DNA from 2 places in the Pandoraea thiooxydans genome. Region 2 is predicted to be linked to the other one. Evidence: predicted binding sites of a transcription regulator. Region 2 holds the regulator's gene; the other holds the start of a gene.
What was found. The regulator NrdR, encoded in region 2, represses ribonucleotide reductase genes. The targets are predictions, from matches to a motif close to CACNANATNTNGTG.

Region 1 (10,152 bases), 1.5 Mb from region 2:
TGATCGCCGCCGAGCCGCTCGGCATCGGCCGGCACCAGCTCGCCGTCGATGCGCAGGCACGGCGGCATGCCGGCCGACAAATGCAGATCCGAGGCGCCGCGCTGCGCCGCGTGCCGAAGAAGCTCGCCAAGTTCCATTTATAATCACTCCGATGAAGTCGTCTCGCGGCGTGACCGTGCGCCGGCCTCGCCGACCGTAGCACCGAGCCCCCATGTCCACCATCGCCCTCAATCTGAAAAACGTCCTGCAGCGTATCGACGCGGCCACCGCTGGCGCCGGCCGGCCGGCGCACAGCGTGCAACTGCTGGCCGTCTCGAAAACTGTCAGCGCCGACGTCGTGCGCGAGGCATTTGCTGCCGGCCAACGGGCCTTCGGCGAAAACTATGTGCAGGAAGCGCTCGACAAGATCGCCGCGCTGGCCGACGTTCGCGAGTCGCTGCAGTGGCATTTCATCGGCCCGCTGCAAAGCAACAAAACACGGCTGGTCGCCGAGCAGTTCGACTGGGTGCATTCGGTCGACCGACTCAAGACCGCCGAGCGGCTGTCGGCCCAGCGGCCCGCGCACTGCGCGCCGCTGCAGGTGTGCCTGCAGGTCAACATCAGTGGCGAGGCAAGCAAGAGCGGCGCGGCCGTGAGCGACGCCGCTCAACTGGCGCACCGGATTGCCGCGCTGCCGCGCCTGCGGCTGCGCGGCCTGATGGCCATTCCCGAGCCGCACGATGACCCGACCCTGCAGCGCAAACCGTTTCGCGCACTGCGCGAGCTGTGGGAACAACTGCGCGCCGAAGGGCTGGCGCTCGATACGCTCTCGATGGGCATGTCGGCGGATCTCGAGGCGGCCATCGCCGAAGGTGCTACTCTGGTACGCATCGGCACCGCGATCTTCGGTGCGCGCGCCTGATGGAATGTCTCTTTTATCCACTGTGAGGAGCTTCATGAAAATCGCATTTATCGGCGGCGGCAATATGGCCGGCGCCCTGATCGGGGGCCTGCTCAGGCAGGGCGTACCGGCAACCGACCTGAGCGCGGTCGATCTCTCGCCGCAAACGTGCGAGCATCTGACGAAAACTTTCGGAATCAACGCCGGCACGCAATTGAGCGAACGCCTGCGCGATCAGGAGGCCATCGTGCTGGCGGTCAAGCCGCAGCACCTGAAGGAAGCGGCGCAATCGCTCGCACCCTATCTGCGCGGACAACTCGTCATCAGCATCGCCGCGGGCGTGCATGCGGCCGTGCTGTCGCGCTGGCTGGGTGGCTACGACCAGATCGTGCGCTGTATGCCCAATACGCCGGCGCTGGTCGGCAAGGGCATCTCCGGCCTTGCCGCGCTGTCCGGTGTGGACACCTCGCGGCGCCAGTTGGCCGAACGCGTATTGAAAGCCGCGGGGCAAGTCATCTGGTGCGACAACGAAGCGCAACTCGACGGCGTCACCGCGCTATCGGGCAGCGGCCCCGCCTATGTTTTCTACTTTATCGAAGCGATGCAGCAAGCGGCTGCCGAACTGGGTTTCTCCGAAGCACAGGGCCGGCAACTGGCGATCGCCACGGTCGCCGGGGCCGCCGAGCTCGCGGCGCAGTCGAGTGAGCCGGCCAGCGTGCTGCGCGAGCGCGTTACTTCCAAGGGAGGCACCACGTTCGCGGCGTTGACCTCGTTCGAGCATGACGGCGTGAAGGCCGCCATTGTGCGCGGCATTCATGCGGCACATGCGCGCTCGCGCGAACTTGGCGCGGAGTTGGGCGCCGATTAGCGGATCAGCCGCTCACCGGCCTGCGGCGCCGCAGGGGGTCAATGCGCCGGCGTGAGCAGGTAGTGAAAGAAGATGCCGGCGAAAATCGCCGCGCCGAGCCAGTTGTTGTGGCGAAACGCGGCGAAACACCGCATGCGCTCGCGCCCGCGGATCAGGAAATAGTGGTATACGGCGCAAGCCACCGCCACCGCCATGCCAAGCCAGAACGGCCAGCCGAACTGCAGGCGGTATCCGACCCCGCCGGTAATGACGAACATCGCGGCGTAGCAGGCCATCACGGCCGCCACGTCATAGCGCCCGAATGTGATGGCCGAAGTCTTGATGCCGATGTGCACGTCGTCGTCCCGGTCGACCATCGCATATTCGGTATCGTAGGCGACCGACCAGAACACGTTGGCCAGCAGCAGCAGCCAGGCCAGCGGCGGCACATGGCCCTGCACCGCGGCAAACCCCATCGGAATCCCGAAGCCGAACGCGACACCCAGGTAAGCCTGCGGAATGGCGAAAAAGCGCTTCATGAACGGATAGCTGGCCGCCACGAACAATGCCGGCACGGACAGCCATTTGGTCAGCCCGTTGAGCGGCAGAATCAGCAAGAAGGCCGCCAGCGCCAGGACTCCGGCGACCGCCAGCGCTTCCCACGCGTCGATACGCCCCGAGGTCAACGGCCGCTCCTGGGTGCGCTTGACGTATTTGTCGAAATCGCGATCGGCGTAATCGTTGATCGCGCAGCCGGCCGAGCGCATCAGAAACGTCCCAACGATAAATATCAGCAGCACGCCCAGCGGCGGACGGCCGTCCGAGGCGATCCACAACGCATTGAGCGTCGGCCATAGCAGCAGGACCGTGCCGATCGGCTTATCGAGCCGAACCAGCCGGAAATACAGGGGCAAGCGTTGAGTGAGCATGGCACACAGTCGAATCATCACATGTGCGCATTGTAGGACAGTTGGCCGCTGCGACGCCTGTTGCTGCGCCGGATGCAGGCCATGTCGTGGTGGCCCGGCGGGCGCGGCCCCAGCGGTGCGAGGATCGATTCTTTGACCTAGATCACACAATATATTGTGGTCGGCAAATACCATGACCACAACCTATAGTTAAAGGAGCCGAGCCATGCCAGAAACGCGCGATACCTTGCTCACCGCCGGGCCCTGCGAGGTGCGCAAGCGCGACGGGCGCCTGCTGCCGTTCGACGCCGCGAAAATACGCTCGGCGATGGCCCGCGCCGGCCAGGCCAGCGGCGAATTTGGCGCCAACGAGGCTGATTTGCTCGGCAACCAGGTCGTTAAGGCAGTGGGCGAGCGATTTGCTGGCCAGGCACCTGCCATCGAGCAGATCCAGGACGTCGTCGAACTCACCTTGATCGCCGCCGGCTATCTGAAAACCGCGCGCGCCTACATCGTCTATCGCGAGCGGCATGCGAAGTTGCGCCAGGACAGCAAAACCCTGGTGGACGTGGCGTCATCCATCAACGAATACCTGAATCGCCAGGATTGGCGCGTCAATGCCAATGCCAATCAGGGTTATTCGTTGGGCGGCCTGATCCTCAACGTGGCCGGCAAGGTCACCGCCAACTACTGGCTGTCTCACGTCTACGCGCCGGAAGCGGGCGCGGCCCACCGGGAGGGCGACATCCATATCCATGACCTGGACATGCTGTCGGGCTATTGCGCCGGCTGGTCGCTGCGCACCCTGCTGACCGAGGGTTTCAACGGCGTGCCGGGCAAGGTGGAAGCTGCGCCGCCCCGGCATCTGTCGAGCGCGGTCGGACAGATCGTCAACTTTCTCGGCACCATGCAGAATGAATGGGCCGGCGCCCAGGCCTTCTCGTCCTTCGACACTTACATGGCGCCCTTCGTGCGCAAGGATCGCATGACCTACCGGGAGGTCAAGCAGCACATTCAGGAGTTGATCTACAACCTCAATGTGCCGTCCCGCTGGGGCACCCAGACCCCCTTTACCAATCTGACCTTCGACTGGGTTTGCCCGGATGATTTGCGCGAGCAGATCCCGGTGATCGGCGGCCAGGAGATGCCGTTTTCCTATGGCGAGCTGCAGGCCGAGATGGACCTGATCAACCAGGCCTACCTGGAGGTCATGACCGAAGGCGACGCCAAGGGACGGGTGTTCACCTTCCCCATCCCCACCTACAACATCACGCCGGCGTTCCCCTGGCAGAGCGAGAACGCCGCGCGGCTGTTCGACATGACCGCCAAATATGGCCTGCCTTACTTCCAGAACTTCGTGAACTCGGAGCTGAAACCCAATATGGTCCGGTCCATGTGCTGCCGGCTGCAATTGGATCTGCGCGAGTTGCTCAAGCGCGGCAATGGCCTGTTCGGCAGTGCCGAGCAGACCGGCAGTATCGGCGTGGTCACGGTCAACTGTGCACGCCTGGGTTACCGCTACCGGGGTGACGAGGCCGGCTTGCTGGCGCGGCTCGATGAGCTGCTGGCGATCGGCCGCGATACGCTGGAGGTCAAGCGCAAGCTCATCCAGCACCTGATGGACCAAGGCCTGTTTCCTTACACCAAGCGCTATCTCGGCACGTTGCGCAACCACTTTTCGACCCTCGGGGTCAACGGCATCAACGAGATGATCCGCAACTTCAGCGGCGACCAGCACGACCTCACCACCGACTGGGGCCATGCCTTCGCGCTGCGCCTGCTCGACCACGTGCGCGCGCGCATCGTCGCTTTCCAGGAAGAAACCGGGCACATGTACAACCTCGAAGCAACACCCGCCGAGGGCACCACCTACCGCTTCGCCAAGGAGGACAACAGGCGCTGGCCGGATATCCTGCAGGCCGGCACGGCGGCGCAGCCGTACTACACCAATTCCTCGCAGTTGCCGGTCGGGTGCACCGACGACCCGTTCGAGGCGCTCGAGCGTCAGGAAGCGCTGCAGGCCAAATATACCGGCGGCACCGTCCTGCATCTCTATATGGGCGAGCGCCTGTCCAGCGGCGCGGCTTGCATGCGGCTGGTACGCCGGGCGCTGGAGAATTTTCGCCTGCCGTATGTCACTGTGACACCCACCTTTTCGATTTGCCCCACACACGGCTATCTGGCCGGGGAACACGCGTTCTGCCCCAAGTGCGACGAGGAGATTCTGGCGCGCAAGCGCGGCCAGCCCGTCGCTTGATTCCACCACTCGTCAAAGGTGACACCATGATCGAACTATCCGAACCCACCCGCCTGAGCGCCGACGCCATCGAATTGAGGGACGAAGAGCGCCAGCCCTGCGAAGTCTGGACGCGGGTGATGGGCTATCACCGCCCGGTGGCCAGCTTCAATATCGGCAAAAAGGGCGAACACGCCGAGCGCCGCTTTTTCAGTGAGCGGCGCTGCGCCCAGGAGACTTGATCTCATGAGCGGTCTGCGGGTCGGCGGCCTCGTGCCGCTGACCTCCATCGATTTTCCCGGACACCTTGCGGCGGTGGTGTTCTGCCAGGGCTGCGCCTGGCGTTGCGTCTACTGCCAGAACGCGCATCTGATTCCGGCCGATGCGCCTGCCGAGCGCTCCTGGGACGATGTGCTGGCGTTTCTCGGCCGTCGGCGCGGCCTGCTTGATGGCGTCGTGTTCTCGGGCGGCGAGCCGACGCTGCAAGCCGCCCTGCCCGAGGCCGCGCAAGCGGTTCGCGACCTGGGGATGCGCGTCGCCCTGCACACCGCCGGCATGGCCCCGGAGCGGCTGGCTGCGGTATTGCCGCTGGTGGACTGGATCGGCCTGGATATCAAGGCCCCCGTCATATTCCACGAGAGTATCGTGGGTGTGCCGCGCGCCTCGGCCAAGGTGATGGAGTCATTGCGGCTGATACAGGAAAGCGGGGCCGATTATGAGTGCAGGACGACCTGGCACCCGGCGCTGTTTCCCGAATCGGAACTGCTGGCCTTGGGCGATGCGCTTGCTCGCCTGGATGTGCACGCCTGGAGCGTGCAAGCGTGCCGCCTGCCGGGCATGCCGGCGCCTGCCACAAAGGGTCTGGCCGAGCGACTGGCGGGGCGCTTCGAGCGCTTCACGATTCGCGAATCCTGAGCAATCGATCCTCATACCTCACGCCAGCGGCCCGCACGCCGATGATCGGGTCGGGTGAGGAGTTACCCCCTCAGCCCGCCCACACCACCGTACGTGCGGCTCCGCATACGGCGGTTCAGTTGATACGCTGAAGGCGATCCACAGTAGCGCGGATCGAGATCAGTCCCCGCACCTCGAAATAGGCGTTGGGTAATGCTTGCTTCAGGTGGTGGGACCCGGCATTCCACCAGGGGCCACGCCCGTTGACGCTGGATTTCCATGCCCGGTCGGGGCGCAGCCCCAGCTCAAGCAGTCGGCGCTCCCGCGTGCGGGGCCGCTTCCACTGCCGCCAGAGCAGACAGCGTAAGCGTCGACGCAGCCATCCGTCCAAGTCTTCCATCCGCCGTCGCTGGTCGTTCAAGCGGAAGTATGTAGCCCAACCGCGCAGCAGCGGGTTGAGCGCTTGGATCGTGTGTGCCAGGGACCACCCGCGTCCCTGACGCAGCAGCGCACGCACCCGATCAACCAATCGCTTGATGCTCTCGGGTGCGACGCGGATGTGCGCCTGGCCCTGCCGTACCGCTACCCGGTAACCCAGGAATTTGCGGGTACTTGGCGGGGCCACCGCGCTCTTGGCCTCGTTCACGCGCAGCTTCAAGGCCCTCTCGAGATAGACCCTGATGCTCGCCATGACCCGGCGTCCCGCCGTTTTGCTGCCGACATAGATGTTGCAGTCGTCCGCGTATCGGCAGAACGCCAGACCCCGGCTCTCCAGTTTCCGATCCAAGTCGCTCAGCAAGATGTTGGACAGCAGGGGCGAGAGCGGTCCGCCTTGTGGCGTGCCTTCCGTGCGCTCCTGGATCAGCCCTTCGGCCATCATCCCCGCTTCCAGGAAGCGACGAATCAGCTTCAGCACTGTTCTGTCTTGCACATGCCGCGCAACTCGGGCCATCAGCACGTCGTGGTTGACCCGATCGAAGAACTTCTCCAAGTCGATGTCCACCACCCAATGCTGACCACCTTGGACATGAGCTTGCGCTTGACGCACAGCATCCAGCGCGCTCTTGCCCGGCCGGAAACCGAAACTACTTGCCGAGAACGTCGGCTCGAAGATCGGTTGTAGCACTTGATGTATTGCCTGCTGGATGAGCCGATCTACCACGGTCGGCACCCCGAGCGTGCGCACCCCGCCCGTCGGCTTGGGAATGTCCACTCGGCGCACGGCTCGTGGAATATACGTCCCGTCCAGCAGCGCTTGCCTCACACTCGGCCAGTGCATCTTGAGCCAGTCGCCCAGGTCCTCCGTGTTCAGGCCATCTACCCCAGCCGAGCCTTTGTTCCTCAGCACTCGCCGATACGCCAGCCGCATGTTCGCGCGATCCACGACTCGCGCCATCAGCGAGTCGTCCTCCGATTTCGTTCGCCCGTCTGTCGCCGCGCCCGTCTCCGCACCCCGAACACTATCCTGCGGCTTCCGGCCGCCCCTCGTGTCCGTGGCCCCTGTTGCCAGGGCTTCTGCCTCTGTAACCGGCGTCGAGATCATCCGTCCTACTCTCGGTATCCTCTGTTCGGGCCTTCGGCCTCGGTGCTCATCGGCTCGCCACCTTCGCCTCGACCTACTATGCCCTCTGCTGACTTCTGTTCGCGCATCCCGTCGCCTTGCGACGCCGGTAGCCGGGTCGCCCCAGCACCCGAACAGATCTCCCCGGGTATTGCGCACACACTTTCACGCTTATGCCTGTCGGATCTACGTGACCAGCGTCGGTGCAAGTTTCGGGCTTCGGAGATTACGGCCTCCTTACCCAGCCGCCACGCCTCATATCCGCTTCCTGTTCGTCAGGCCAGCGCTTTGCCATCCGGCTTCCTTCAGACCTCCAGTCGCCCGGAGAACCCTTGCCTTTGGCTAACCCTTCCCCTTGCCGGGCGGGTAGAGGACTTTCACCTCCTAGTGGGTGCGCCATGCCGGGCGCACCATAAAAAAACCCGCGCCATCCAGCGCGGGTTTTGCTTCGTCTGGTGCGCCGCTTATTGCAGCAGGGCTCGCAGCATCCAGGCGGTTTTTTCGTGCACCTGCATGCGTTGCGTGAGCAGGTCGGCCGTCGGCTCGTCATGGGCATCATCGACGATCGGGAAAATCGAGCGCGCGGTCCGAACCACCGCCTCCTGGCCGGCAACCAGTTGCGCAATCATCTCGTCGGCCGTGGGCACGCCCTCGGCTTCGGCAATCGACGACAGCGCGGCAAACTCCCGATAAGTGCCGGGCGCCGGGAAACCCAGTGCGCGAATGCGCTCGGCGATCAGATCCACGGCCAGGGCGAGCTCGGTGTACTGCGCCTCGAACATCAGGTGCAGCGTGTTGAACATCGGACCGGTGACATTCCAATGGAAATTATGGGTCTTAAGATACAGCGTGTAAGTGTCGGCCAGCAAGTGATTGAGGCCTTCGACGATTTTCTTGCGGTCCTTGTCGCTGATGCCGATATTGACCACGGTGACGCCATTTTTCTTTGCCATGGGGTTCCTCTGAAATAAAGATTGAGGCTCAACCGCCGTCTGGCGGCATTGCCTTGAATTCGCGGCGAAACGACCTGGCCGGTCATACGCCGCGAGCGGTCGGTGCGTCTGGTCGGGCGCTATGCTGTGAGTGCGTAGCTGGCCAGAACGTGCTGTACCACGCGCGACATATCGCGCCAGGTCGTCGGATCGTTTCGCTCAATTCTCATCGTGGCCTCCTTGGCGCCATCAACAGAGTCGACGTAACGATCTTAGCGTTCGCAATTCGCGCGTTCCAATTGATTATTGAAATCCGCTCGATAAAAAATGTCGCGCCAGTGCCGCTCGGGCAGCGCCGCGCTCGGCGTTCAGTTTGCCGAGACGGGCAAATCGAGCATCTTCACACCCGGCAGCTGACATGCCTTGATGGCCTCGCACACGGCTTCGATCGCCGGCATGCGCGTGAAACTCTTGCGCCAGGCCAGCACCACCCGACGGTCCGGCACCGGCGCCTCGAACGGCACATAGCGCAGCAACCCGTCCTTTGCGTGAATATCGGGCACCGATGTCATCGGCAGCACCGTGATGCCCACGCCGCTGGCGACCATGTGGCGAATGGTCTCGAGCGACGATCCCTCGAACGTTTTCTGGATGCCGTCGGCATTTTGGGAAAAACGCATCAGCTCCGGGCATACCCCCAGCACGTGATCGCGAAAGCAATGACCACTGCCGAGCAGCAGCATGGTCTCCTGCTTTAGGTCGCCAGCGGCAATCGATTTGCGCTCGACCCACTCATGATGACGCGGCAGCGCCACCACGAACGGCTCGTCGTAGAGCGGGCGCACCATCAGCCCGCTTTCGGGGAAAGGCAGCGCCATGACGGCCGCATCGATCTCGCCCTGTTTGAGCAATTCGATCAGCTTGAGCGTGTAATTCTCCTGCAGCATCAACGGCATCTGCGGCACCCGCTCGATCATTTCCTTGACCAGCGCCGGCAGCAAATACGGTCCGATGGTGTAAATCACCCCGAGGCGCAGCGGTCCGGCCAGCGGATCGCGCCCCTGCTTGGCCAACTCCTTGATGGCCAAGGTCTGTTCGAGCACGCGCTGCGCCTGCGCGACGATCTGCTCACCCAGCGGGGTGACGCTGACCTCGGCGGCGCCACGCTCGAAGATTTGCATGTTCAGTTCGTCTTCGAGTTTCTTGATCGCCACCGACAGCGTCGGCTGGCTGACGAAACAGGCTTCGGCAGCCCGACCGAAATGACGCTCGCGCGCCACGGCCACGATGTATTTGAGTTCGGTCAGCGTCATATGAAATTTATCGATTGCGAGGAAATGATAGATTTTCTTTTTTATAGCACAAATGTATGTAAGAAAACATCGGGCCGACTCCCTTGCACCGCGGCGCGGCCTCCCGCAAAAAAGCAAAGCCCCGGCCGGGCGCGATGCGCGCTGGACCGGGGCCGGGGATGCGCCTGCGCGCATCCGGCACAACTTGCTGTCGCGTTACTGGTTCGAATACAGATTGGAATTCACGTTGGCGACTTCCAGTCCGGCGCGCACCGGGGCACTGGCCAGGGCCTGGGCGGCAGGCGCGGCTTTCGGATAAACGGTGTTGGTTTGTTGCACCAGGCCTTGCGATTCGGCATTGATCAGGTCGGCGCGCACAGCGGCACGGCTCAGCGTGCTCACACCGATCCACGACGTATCGGTACCCAGGTCGGCGCTACCACGAGCAAACACCGGGGCGGCAACAAAAGCGGACAACAAAGCGGCAACAATCAGAGGGGTTTTCATGACATTTCTCCTGTCGAATATAAGGGGGCGGCACTCAAGATATTTGCACCACCGACAGGATCAGTGTATTCCCTATGCTATCGAATAAAAACATC
Region 2 (10,152 bases):
CTTCTTCTCCGCGCCCCACTGCTTGTTGTGGAACACCACGGCGGTGGTCGGGATGTTCTCGCGCACGCAGGTCAGGATTTCACCGAAGCTCATGCCCCAGGCGCCGTCGCCGACGTAGGCCACGGCCGGACGATGGGGCGCGGCCACCTTGGCGCCGATGATCGCCGGGAACGCATAGCCGCAGTTGCCGAAGCTCATCGCCGCAAACATCGAGCGGGGCTGCTCGAAACGCAGGTAGCTGTTGGAAACCGAGCAGATGTTGCCGATGTCGGTCGAGACCATCGCATCCTTCGGCATGGCCTTTTCCAACTCGCGCAACATCTGGCGCGGATGCATTTCCTTGGCGTTCTTGATGACGTCCATGCTGTACGGATCGCGCTCGTGCGTCCATTCCGTCAGCTCGGCTTCCCAGGCGGCCTTTTCCTGCTTGATGTCGTTCAGGCGCTGGTCGCGGTTGGCGTGGCACGCCAGCGATTGCGACTTCAGGCGCTCGGCCAGGGCCAGCGCGGCCGAGCGGGCATCGCCGCACAGGCCCACCGAGATCTTCTTGACCAGGCCCAGCATCTTCGGATCGGCGTCGACCTGAATGATCTTGGCGTTCTTCGGCCAGTAGTCCATGCCGTGCTGCGGCAGCGTGCCGAACGGTCCGAGCCGGGTACCCAGGGCCAGCACCACGTCGGCCTTGGAGATCAGCTTCATGCCGGCTTTCGAGCCCTGATAGCCGAGCGGGCCGCACCACAGGCGGTGGCTGGCCGGGAACGAGTCATTGTGCAGGTAGCTGTTGACCACCGGCGCGTCGAGCAACTCGGCCAGCGCCACGCAGGCCTCGACGCCGTTGGACATCACCACGCCGCCGCCGGCCAGAATCACCGGAAACTTCGCGCTGGCCAGCAGCTCGGCCGCTTCGACCAGGGCTTGCGTGCCGCCCGGGCCGTTTTCGATGCGGATCGGCTCGGGAATTTCGTACTCATATTCGCCGTAGAAATAATCGCGCGGAATATTGAGCTGGGTCGGGCCCATGTCGAGCATCGCGCGATCGAAGCAGCGCCCGGTGATCTCGGCCATGCGGCGCGGATTATTGACGTGCCCCTGGAACTTGGTGATCTTCGAGAAGATCGGCAGTTGTTCGGTTTCCTGGAAGCCGCCCAGACCCATCGTCATGGTGCCGGATTCCGGCGTGATCATGACCACCGGGCTGTGCGCCCAGTAGGCCGCGGCGATCGACGTCACGAAGTTGGTGATGCCGGGGCCGTTCTGCGCCATGCATACGCCATGGCGGCCGGCTACGCGCGAGAAGCCGTCGGCCATATGGCCGGCGCCTTGTTCGTGCACGGTCGGAATGTAGCGAATGCCGGCGGCCGGAAAAATGTCCAGCGCATCCATGCAGGCCGAGCCGACGATGCCGAACACATCGGTCACGCCGTTGGCGACCAGCGTTTCGACAAACGCTTCGGATGGCGTCATTTTGGTTTTGCCCTGTGTGACTTGGCGGTTGGCCATGGTATGTCTCCTATTTAGGGGGGGCGGTGGGCGACGGCGTCAGCCGCCAAAAATTTATGGAACAAAATGTACGGTTTATTTTTGTACAAAGACACTAAAAAGACAATACCGGTTACAAAAAAATTTTTCGGTACGATTCGTTGACAAAAATTTAATCGTGCCGCATATTGAGCCCGTGCATACCGGGAGTTATGAAGCAATGACTGGAGTGCTTGCAGAGGGCCCGCCGACCAGGCAGGCCAAACCAGCAAAGCAAACGGCGCCAGACCAGGCGCCGCAGGAGGGAGTGCGCGCGCGGCAGGATGGCGCGGACGGCAGCCGGTACAATAAGCCCGTTTCATTTTTCGGAACGGAAGACGGCATGAATAAAGCTGATACGCCCACCCTGCGCGCCTTTGCGCTGTTGGAGCACCTCGTCAAGGCCGATCGGCCGTTGTCGCTGGCCGAGATCGTGCAGGACTTCGAGGCGCCCAAGGCATCGCTGCACCGCATGCTGGCGGCGCTCGAGGCTGGCGGCCTGGTGATTCGCGAACCCGGCGGCAAGAACACCTATGCAATCGGGCCGCGCCTGTCGCAGTTGGGCATGAACGTGGTCATGCATACCGGCGGGCGGCGCGTCAGGCATGCCATCCTGAGCCGGTTGGTGGCCGATCTGGGCGAGACCTGCAATCTCACCATGCTCAACGAGACGGAGGTGCTGTATCTGGATCGCAAAGAGGCCCCGTGGCCGCTGCGACTGGATCTGAAGCCCGGCTCGCAAGTGCCCGTGCACTGTTCGGCCAGCGGCAAGCTGCTGCTGGCGATGCTGCCGCGCGAGGAGCGCGGCATGCTGGTGCGAACCCTGAAGCTCGAACGCTTCACGGCCAACACCATCACCGACGTGGAATTGCTGGAGGCCGAGCTCGATCGCATCGCCTACAAGCAGATCGGGGTCGACAACGAAGAATTCGTGGCTGGCATCGCCTGCGTGGCGGCGCCCTTGATCTCGGTCAACGGCACGTGCCTGGCGGCCATCGCGGTGCACGCGCCGATCGCCCGCACGCCGCTGTCGCGGGCCATGGAGTTCGTGCCGCGCCTGCAGGAAGCAGCCCGGGAACTGGCGCAAACATTTTAGTCGCGGGAGCTCCTCCCGGCCGGCCAGGCCAGGGGCGGCGCGCCCGTCCAGGAGGAGACATGTCGTATACCTACCCCTATTTGAACGGCCTGATCGATCAGGCCGCCGGCTCCAGCATCACGATCGCCGTCGTTTATCCGTGCGAAGAAGTCTCGCTGCGCGCCGCGATCGGCGCGAGCACTCGCGGGCTGGGCAAGCTGCTGCTGGTCGGGCCGCGCGAGCGCATGACGCAGGTGGCCGCTGCCGGCGGCATCGACCTGAGCGGTGCAACCCTGGTCGACACCCCCGACGATCCGGTCGCCGCTGCGCGGGAGGCCGCCGCACTGGTCGGACAAGGGCAGGCCCAGGCCATCATGAAAGGCAGCCTGCACACCGACGAACTGATGGGGGTGCTGGTCGGCCGTGAGGCGGGCCTGCGCACCAGCCGCCGCATCTCGCATGTGTTCCTGTTCGACATGGCCGACATGCCCAAGCCGCTGATGCTGACCGATTGCGTGGTCAATATCGCGCCGGATCTGATGGTCAAGCGCGATATCGTCCAGAATGCGATCGATCTCGCGCATGTGGTCGGCATTGCCAAACCGCTGGTCGGCATTCTGTCGGCCACCGAGTCGGTCAATCCGGCCATTCCGGGCACGCTCGACGCGGCGGCGCTGTGCAAGATGGCCGATCGGGGCCAGATTACCGGCGGCGTGCTGGACGGCCCGCTGGCGTTCGACAATGCCATCTCGCTCGAATCGGCCCGCATCAAGAAAATCCATTCGCCGGTGGCCGGCCATCCCGACATCCTGCTGGTGCCCAATCTCGAAACCGGCAATACCCTCTATAAATCGCTGGTCTACCTGGGCCACGCCGAATGCGCGGGGCTGGTGCTCGGCACCCGGGTGCCGGTGATCCTCACCAGCCGGGCCGATTCGCCGTTCTCGCGGCTGGCCTCGGTCGCCCTCGGCGTGCTGTTCGCGGCACGCAAGCCGGCCGCCTGAATCCGGCGCGGCGGCCGCGCAACACCACCGGGGTTTGGCCCGGTTGCCTATCAGGCCGTCCTCGCATACACTACTGGCGCCATATCCCCCGCGTGACTGGCGATTACGGCATGCCCGGCATGCCCGAGGTGGACTGACCCACCGGGAAGCGCGGGGCGCATTTTTGCCGTTCGCCTGGGCAGCCGTGATGGCGGGGCTGCTCTGTCTATTGCTTGCCACCAATCGTTGGCATGCCCGCCCCGCCTCATCGGATAACCTGTTCAACCCAACGGAAAACCCATGTTCGACAAAGCCAAGGACACGATCGCGAATATCGACCCCGAAATCTGGGCGGTCATTCAGCAGGAAAATCAGCGCCAGGAAGACCATATCGAGCTGATCGCCTCGGAAAACTACACCAGCCCGGCGGTCATGGCCGCACAGGGCTCGCAGCTCACCAACAAGTACGCCGAGGGATACCCGGGCAAGCGCTATTACGGCGGTTGCGAATACGTCGACGTGGTCGAGCAGCTGGCGATCGATCGCGTCAAGCAACTGTTCGGCGCCGAGGCCGCCAACGTGCAGCCGAACTCCGGCTCCCAGGCCAATCAGGGTGTGTTCTTCGCCGCGCTCAAGCCGGGCGACACGATCATGGGCATGAGCCTGGCGCATGGCGGCCACCTCACGCACGGCTCGCCGGTCAACATGTCCGGCAAGTGGTTCAACGTGGTCAGCTACGGGCTGAACGAAAAAGAAGAGATCGATTACGACGCCGCCGCCAAGCTGGCCGAACAGCACAAACCGAAGCTGATCGTCGCGGGCGCCTCGGCTTATTCGCTGCACATCGATTTCGAGCGCATGTCGCAGATCGCCAAATCGATCGGCGCTTACTTCATGGTCGACATGGCGCACTATGCCGGCCTGATCGCCGCCGGCGTCTACCCGAACCCGGTGCCGTTCGCCGACTTCGTCACCACCACCACGCACAAGAGCCTGCGCGGCCCGCGCGGCGGCGTGATCCTGATGAAGGCCGAGCACGAGAAGATCGTCAACTCGGCGATTTTCCCCGGCATTCAGGGCGGCCCGCTGATGCACGTGATCGCCGGCAAGGCCGTGGCCTTCAAGGAGGCGCTGTCGCCCGATTTCAAGGTGTACCAGCAACAGGTGGTGGACAATGCCCGCGTGCTGGCCGAGACCCTGGTGCAGCGCGGTTTGCGCATCGTCTCCGGGCGCACCGAGTCGCACGTGATGCTGGTCGACCTGCGCGCCAAGCAAATCACCGGCAAGGCGGCCGAAGCGGCGCTGGGCGAAGCCCACATGACGGTCAACAAGAACGCCATTCCGAACGATCCGGAAAAGCCGTTCGTGACCAGCGGCATTCGTCTGGGCTCGCCGGCGATGACCACGCGCGGCTTCGGGCAAGCCGAGACCGTGCAAGTGGGCAACCTGATCGCCGACGTGCTCGAGAATCCCGCCGATGCGGCGAACCTCGAACGCGCGCGCGCGCAAGTGGCCGACCTGACCAAGCGTTTCCCGGTCTATCGCTGAGCGCCTGAGCCTGCTACCCACCACGGCCCGCCGCGATGCGCTGCCCCTTCTGCCGTCACGATGACACCCAGGTCATCGACTCGCGCGAGGCCGAGGACGGCGCCGCCATCCGGCGGCGCCGCAAATGCCCCTCCTGCGACAAGCGCTTCACGACCTACGAACGGGTCGAACTGGCGCTGCCCTCGGTCGTCAAGAAAGACGGCAGCCGGGCCGACTACGATCGCGCCAAGGTGCGCGCCAGCATGCAGCTGGCGATTCGCAAGCGCCCCGTCAGCGCCGAAGCGCTCGACGCCGCCATCGCCCGCATCGAATACAAACTGCTGGCCGGCGGCGAGCGCGAAGTCGTCAGCCAGCGCATCGGCGAACTGGTGATGCGCGAGCTCAAGCGGCTCGACAAGATCGCCTACATCCGTTTCGCATCCGTCTACCGCAGTTTCGAAGACGTCGCCGAATTCCGCGACGTGCTCGAAGAGATCGACAGCGAGCGACCCAAGCGGCGCTGATCCGGGGTCATTTCCGCTGTGTTGCGCAGACCAGGCCGAACGGACAGTTCGGCCTTTTCGTTTGTGCGCAGCTGTGCGCCAAGGATCGTACCGCCATTCTTTATGGGTCTTAATCCGCAATCGGAGATTTCTAATGTCCGCCAGGAATTCACCCCGATAGCATGTCGCTCCATTCATCGAATACAAAACATCAACCTCATGAGCGATCTCGCGACCACGCAATGGGTCATGGTGCTTGCTTTGATCTCCGCCGTGAGCCGGGCTGGATTGAATCTCATCGACCGATACCAGATCGGGCTGAAAAATCTCTCCATTCTCAACGTCAATTTATGGAATAACCTCATTCCGGCGGCATTGATGACGCTCGCAGGCCTGCTGCTGGGTGCGGGGCGCGAGATCGCGCATTGCCTGCTGGATTGGCGCACCGTGGGCTTTGCCGCTCTGGTGCAGTTGACTGCCTATGCTTTTTCGTATGGGTTTCGTCACCTGAACGTCAACCAGGTCACGGTCGTTGGCAAGTTCTCCGATTTACTCATCCCCATCGGGATATTTTGGACAACATACGACTGGCAGTGGAAAACCTATGGCTTTGCGGTTGCCACGACGCTGGTGAGCTTGCCGATTTTCCTTGCGGCGGATTCGCGCCACCGCCGTTCCGGGCTTTTGACCGCCGGCGCTTTCATAGCCGGTGCGCTGGTGCTGCAGGCCGGTCTCTCGCCGCTTCTGGCACCGTCTTTCTCCGCTTCGCACCTGCGGCTCGCCGTGGTTTTCACGACCGCGGTCATCATCTGGCGGGCGGCCCTGAGCTGCATCCCCTTGTGGCGTCGGTTGATGCAGCGGCAGTCGCACGTTTTCAGACCGCCGCTGAGCGGCATGCTGTTGCTCAGGGGCGGTCTCACGGTCGTCACGCAAATGACCTTCATCGGCGCCGTCGGCAGCACCGTCTCGGCGGTCGCCTGGCCCATCTTGAACTCGACGGGATTCCTCGCCATGCTGCTTTCGAGCCTGCTGCGCAAGGACCACGTCACCGGCAAACAGAAGTGGGTGGTCGCCGCCATTGACGGGTTGACGGCGCTGCGCTTCTTTGCCTGAGCGGCGGGCGCCGAGCCGCCGGTGCGTCTTACCGAGCCGCCGCACTCACCAACACCGGATCGCTGCGATACCAATGCGGGAAAAGCTGTTTCAGGTTGGCGATCTTCGGCAGATCGTTATAGGCGATGTACGGGTTGTCAGGATGCAGCGTCAAAAAGTTTTGGTGATAGCCCTCGGCAGGGTAAAAGCCCTTGAAGGTTTCCACCCGCGTGACGATCGGCGCGGGGAATACGTGCGCGGCGTCGAGCTGGGCGATATACGCCTGCGCCACGCTGCGCTGCATCGCGTTTTGAGGAAAGATCGCCGAGCGGTATTGGGTACCGTGATCGGGCCCCTGGTAGTTGAGCTCGGTCGGGTTCTGCACTACCGAGAAATAGATCTGCAGCAGGCGCCCATAGGTGATCTTGGTCGGATCGTAGGTGATGCGCACCGATTCGGCGTGGCCGGTGTCGCCGCCGCTGACCGTTTCGTACTGGGCCGTGCTGGCCGCGCCGCCCGAGTAGCCCGACACCGCCTGCGTGACGCCGCGCACGTGCTGGAAGACCCCTTGCACGCCCCAGAAGCAGCCGCCGGCGAGCACGGCTGTCTCGCTATGCACGGAGCCGACGGTTTCATCCTTGGCCGGGGCCGGAATGGTGACCGCATTCTCGGCCGACTGTACCGACCCTTGCCATGCCAGCAGGCCGGCCAGCACGACGGCGGCGCCGGCCATTTTCAACAGCATCGGCCGAGTCCAGCGCGTGCGACGACGGATTGAAGTATTCATGATGTGATTCCTCGATACATGCTTGAGTGGCGTAACAAGTCATCCGAAAGTAAAAGCGTACGCTTGAACGCCCGGATCCAGAAATTCAATTGCAAAGGTGCGGTCGGTCACGGTCTTGTCCTGCCGAACCAATTGATATAGCCGCTGTTCGGTAATCGTGCCGTCGCCCTTGGCGTCGACATCGACCCCGTGCGCAGCGCCCGGCGGCGCGCCGTCGATGCTCACGCGAAAGCGTACCGGCTTGCCGTCCTTGGCCGGTCCGAGCACGAGATTCAGGTCGCGCGCATGAAAGCGGTACACGATGCGGCCCGTCGCGCCGTCGAGCGTGGCATGGGCGCCGCCCACCTGCCAGGTGCCCGCCAGGCCCCACTGATTGAGCGCCGGCCGCGCCGGGGCCGTATATTGCTGCGGCAAATTGCGTGTCTGGCCGCCCGCAGACGCAAACCGCTCGGCGCGCTGGTAGCCGATATAAGTCTCGGGCGATTGCAGATCGGCATTGTCGGGCGCCATTTGCACGCCTTTATCGGGCGTGCCGACCAGGCCGGTTGCGACGTTTCGATGGCCCGCCTCGGCCAGCAGTTGCTGAATCGCGTGTTCGGTCTGCGCGTATTCACCCTCGCCGAAGTGATGATGGCGAATTCGGCCCTGCGCGTCGACGAGATACTCCGCCGGCCAGTACTCGTTGTGCAGCGCGCGCCAGATCGCATAGTGATTGTCGATCGCGACCGGGTAATCGATGCCCAGCTCGTGCACCGCGCGCTTGACGTTCGCCACGTTGCGCTCGAACGCGAACTCCGGCGCATGCACGCCGATGACCACCAGCCCCTGGTCACGATACTTTTTCGCCCACGCCTTCACATACGGCAACGTGCGCAGGCAATTGATGCACGAATAGGTCCACACATCGAGCAGCAACACCTTGCCGCGCAGATCCTGCGCGGTCAGCGGCGGCGAATTGAGCCACTGCACGGCGCCCGACAGCGGCGGCAATTGCCCCTCGACCGGCAGCGCGACGCTGGCCGTCGTGACCGAAGCAGCCGTGCGCACCATGCGCATCGACGAATCCGGTTGCGCCTGCGCGGCCATCATCGCGCCGTCCCGGGCCGGGCCGGCAAGGTGCGTCGCCGCGGGAGAAAGCTCGTGGATCAATGCTTGCTCGAGACCGCTGGTGGCTACCGTCGAGACGCTGGCCAAGGCGCCGGTGTCGAGCCCAAGAGCGATGGCCGCCACGCCGCCGAGCATCGCCGCGCCGAGTCCGCGCCGAATCCATTCGCCGGCGCCCAGCGAGCGTTTCATGGCGGCGAACACCTTGCTGCCGAGCAGCAGCGCCACCGCCAGCGACGTGGCGGCGCCCGCGGCATACGCCAGCAGCAACAGCGTAGTGCCCACGCTGGCGCCGTGCAGTGCGGCGCCGGTCAGTACCAGCCCGAGAATCGGTCCGGCACACGGCGCCCACAGCAGCCCGGTCGCAATGCCGAGCAGGAACGACGATTTGGCGCCGGGTTGCCCGCTGGCGTTGGCGGCGCTCGACAAGCGATTGCCAAGTGCGACCAGCGGGCGCGTCAGATGCTCGGCCAGGCGGGGCACCAGCAGCGTCATCCCGAACAAACCCAGCATGATCAACGCCAGCCAGCGCCCGTATTGGTTGGCGGCGACCACCCAGCCGCCGCCGACGGCCGCCAGGGTAGCGACCGCGGCGAACGTCAGCACCATACCGGCCAGCAGCGGCAGGCCGCTGCGCGCGAAAGGCTGGTCCGCGCGCGAGAACACGAACGGCAGCACGGGCAGGATGCATGGACTCAGAATCGTCAGCACGCCGCCGAGATAAGCGAGCACAATGAGTAGCATTGGAGGATTCCTTGGTTTGGTTGATGCAACGATCGATCCGGGCAGGCTCGGCCGCGTTCAGGCGGCCTTGGGTGTGAAGCGCAGTGCCAGCCCATTCATGCAATAGCGCAGTCCGGTCGGCTTCGGGCCGTCGTCGAACACGTGACCCAGGTGACCGCCGCAGCGCCGGCAATGCACCTCCGTGCGCGCCATGCCGAACGACAGATCGTCGCGGGTGGCCACCGCGTGCGGCAGCGGCGCCCAGAAGCTCGGCCAGCCGGTATGACTGTCGAATTTCGTGTGCGACGAATACAGCGGCAACTGGCATCCGGCACACGAGAAAATGCCGGCACGATGCTCATTGTTCAGGGGACTGCTGTAGGGGCGCTCGGTGGCGTCCTCGCGCAGTACCGCGTAACGCTCGGGGCCGAGCAACTGGCGCCACTGTGCGTCGGTGTGCGTCACCTCGAACGTCTCGTGTGGCGCCGCAGCATCGGCCGGCGCGGCATGCAACCCGCGCCGGCCGGCCAGTACGGCCGCCATGGCGGCCGCAGCGGCGCCGCCGGTGAGAAGAAAACCGCGGCGGGATGGCATCATCGTTCTCCTGGAGTCAAAGGTCGATGTGCGCATGGTATGGCGAGGCTGGTTGCCAGATCCTCACGTAAACTTAAATTAAATGTGATACTTTGCCGCCCCGGAATTGCGCACAATGGCGGCATCACCGCCGCGGCCCCGGGCCCGGCATTCCCTTTTCCGGAACATGACGGATGGACCAGCCCAAACGCATACTGATCGTCGAAGACGATAGCCACATCGCCGAGCTGATGTGTCTGCATCTGC

Region 1: a site for NrdR is predicted at 2,802-2,815, ahead of PATSB16_RS00510 (ribonucleoside triphosphate reductase). Genes of this name have one in related genera too.

What each region holds. Positions count from the first base shown of each region.
Region 1 covers NZ_CP014839.1:97,859-108,010, reverse strand. The annotation lists gene PATSB16_RS00530 (type IV pilus twitching motility protein PilT) at 1-137, opposite strand, end outside; gene PATSB16_RS00525 (YggS family pyridoxal phosphate-dependent enzyme) at 212-901, shown strand; gene proC (pyrroline-5-carboxylate reductase) at 936-1,748, shown strand; gene ubiA (4-hydroxybenzoate octaprenyltransferase) at 1,787-2,656, opposite strand; gene PATSB16_RS00510 (ribonucleoside triphosphate reductase) at 2,862-4,892, shown strand; gene nrdD (anaerobic ribonucleoside-triphosphate reductase) at 4,919-5,113, shown strand; gene PATSB16_RS00500 (anaerobic ribonucleoside-triphosphate reductase activating protein) at 5,118-5,786, shown strand; gene ltrA (group II intron reverse transcriptase/maturase) at 5,902-7,308, opposite strand; gene PATSB16_RS00490 (Dps family protein) at 7,791-8,279, opposite strand; gene PATSB16_RS00485 (LysR substrate-binding domain-containing protein) at 8,627-9,571, opposite strand; gene PATSB16_RS00480 (DUF4148 domain-containing protein) at 9,767-10,057, opposite strand.
Region 2 covers NZ_CP014839.1:3,034,556-3,044,707, reverse strand. The annotation lists gene xsc (sulfoacetaldehyde acetyltransferase) at 1-1,500, opposite strand, end outside; gene PATSB16_RS13945 (IclR family transcriptional regulator) at 1,862-2,614, shown strand; gene PATSB16_RS13940 (bifunctional enoyl-CoA hydratase/phosphate acetyltransferase) at 2,674-3,597, shown strand; ZMP/ZTP riboswitch at 3,680-3,784, shown strand; gene glyA (serine hydroxymethyltransferase) at 3,877-5,124, shown strand; gene nrdR (transcriptional regulator NrdR) at 5,160-5,627, shown strand; gene PATSB16_RS13925 (hypothetical protein) at 5,826-6,719, shown strand; gene msrA (peptide-methionine (S)-S-oxide reductase MsrA) at 6,748-7,443, opposite strand; gene PATSB16_RS13915 (cytochrome c biogenesis protein DipZ) at 7,525-9,333, opposite strand; gene msrB (peptide-methionine (R)-S-oxide reductase MsrB) at 9,391-9,906, opposite strand; gene PATSB16_RS13905 (response regulator transcription factor) at 10,080-10,152, shown strand, end outside.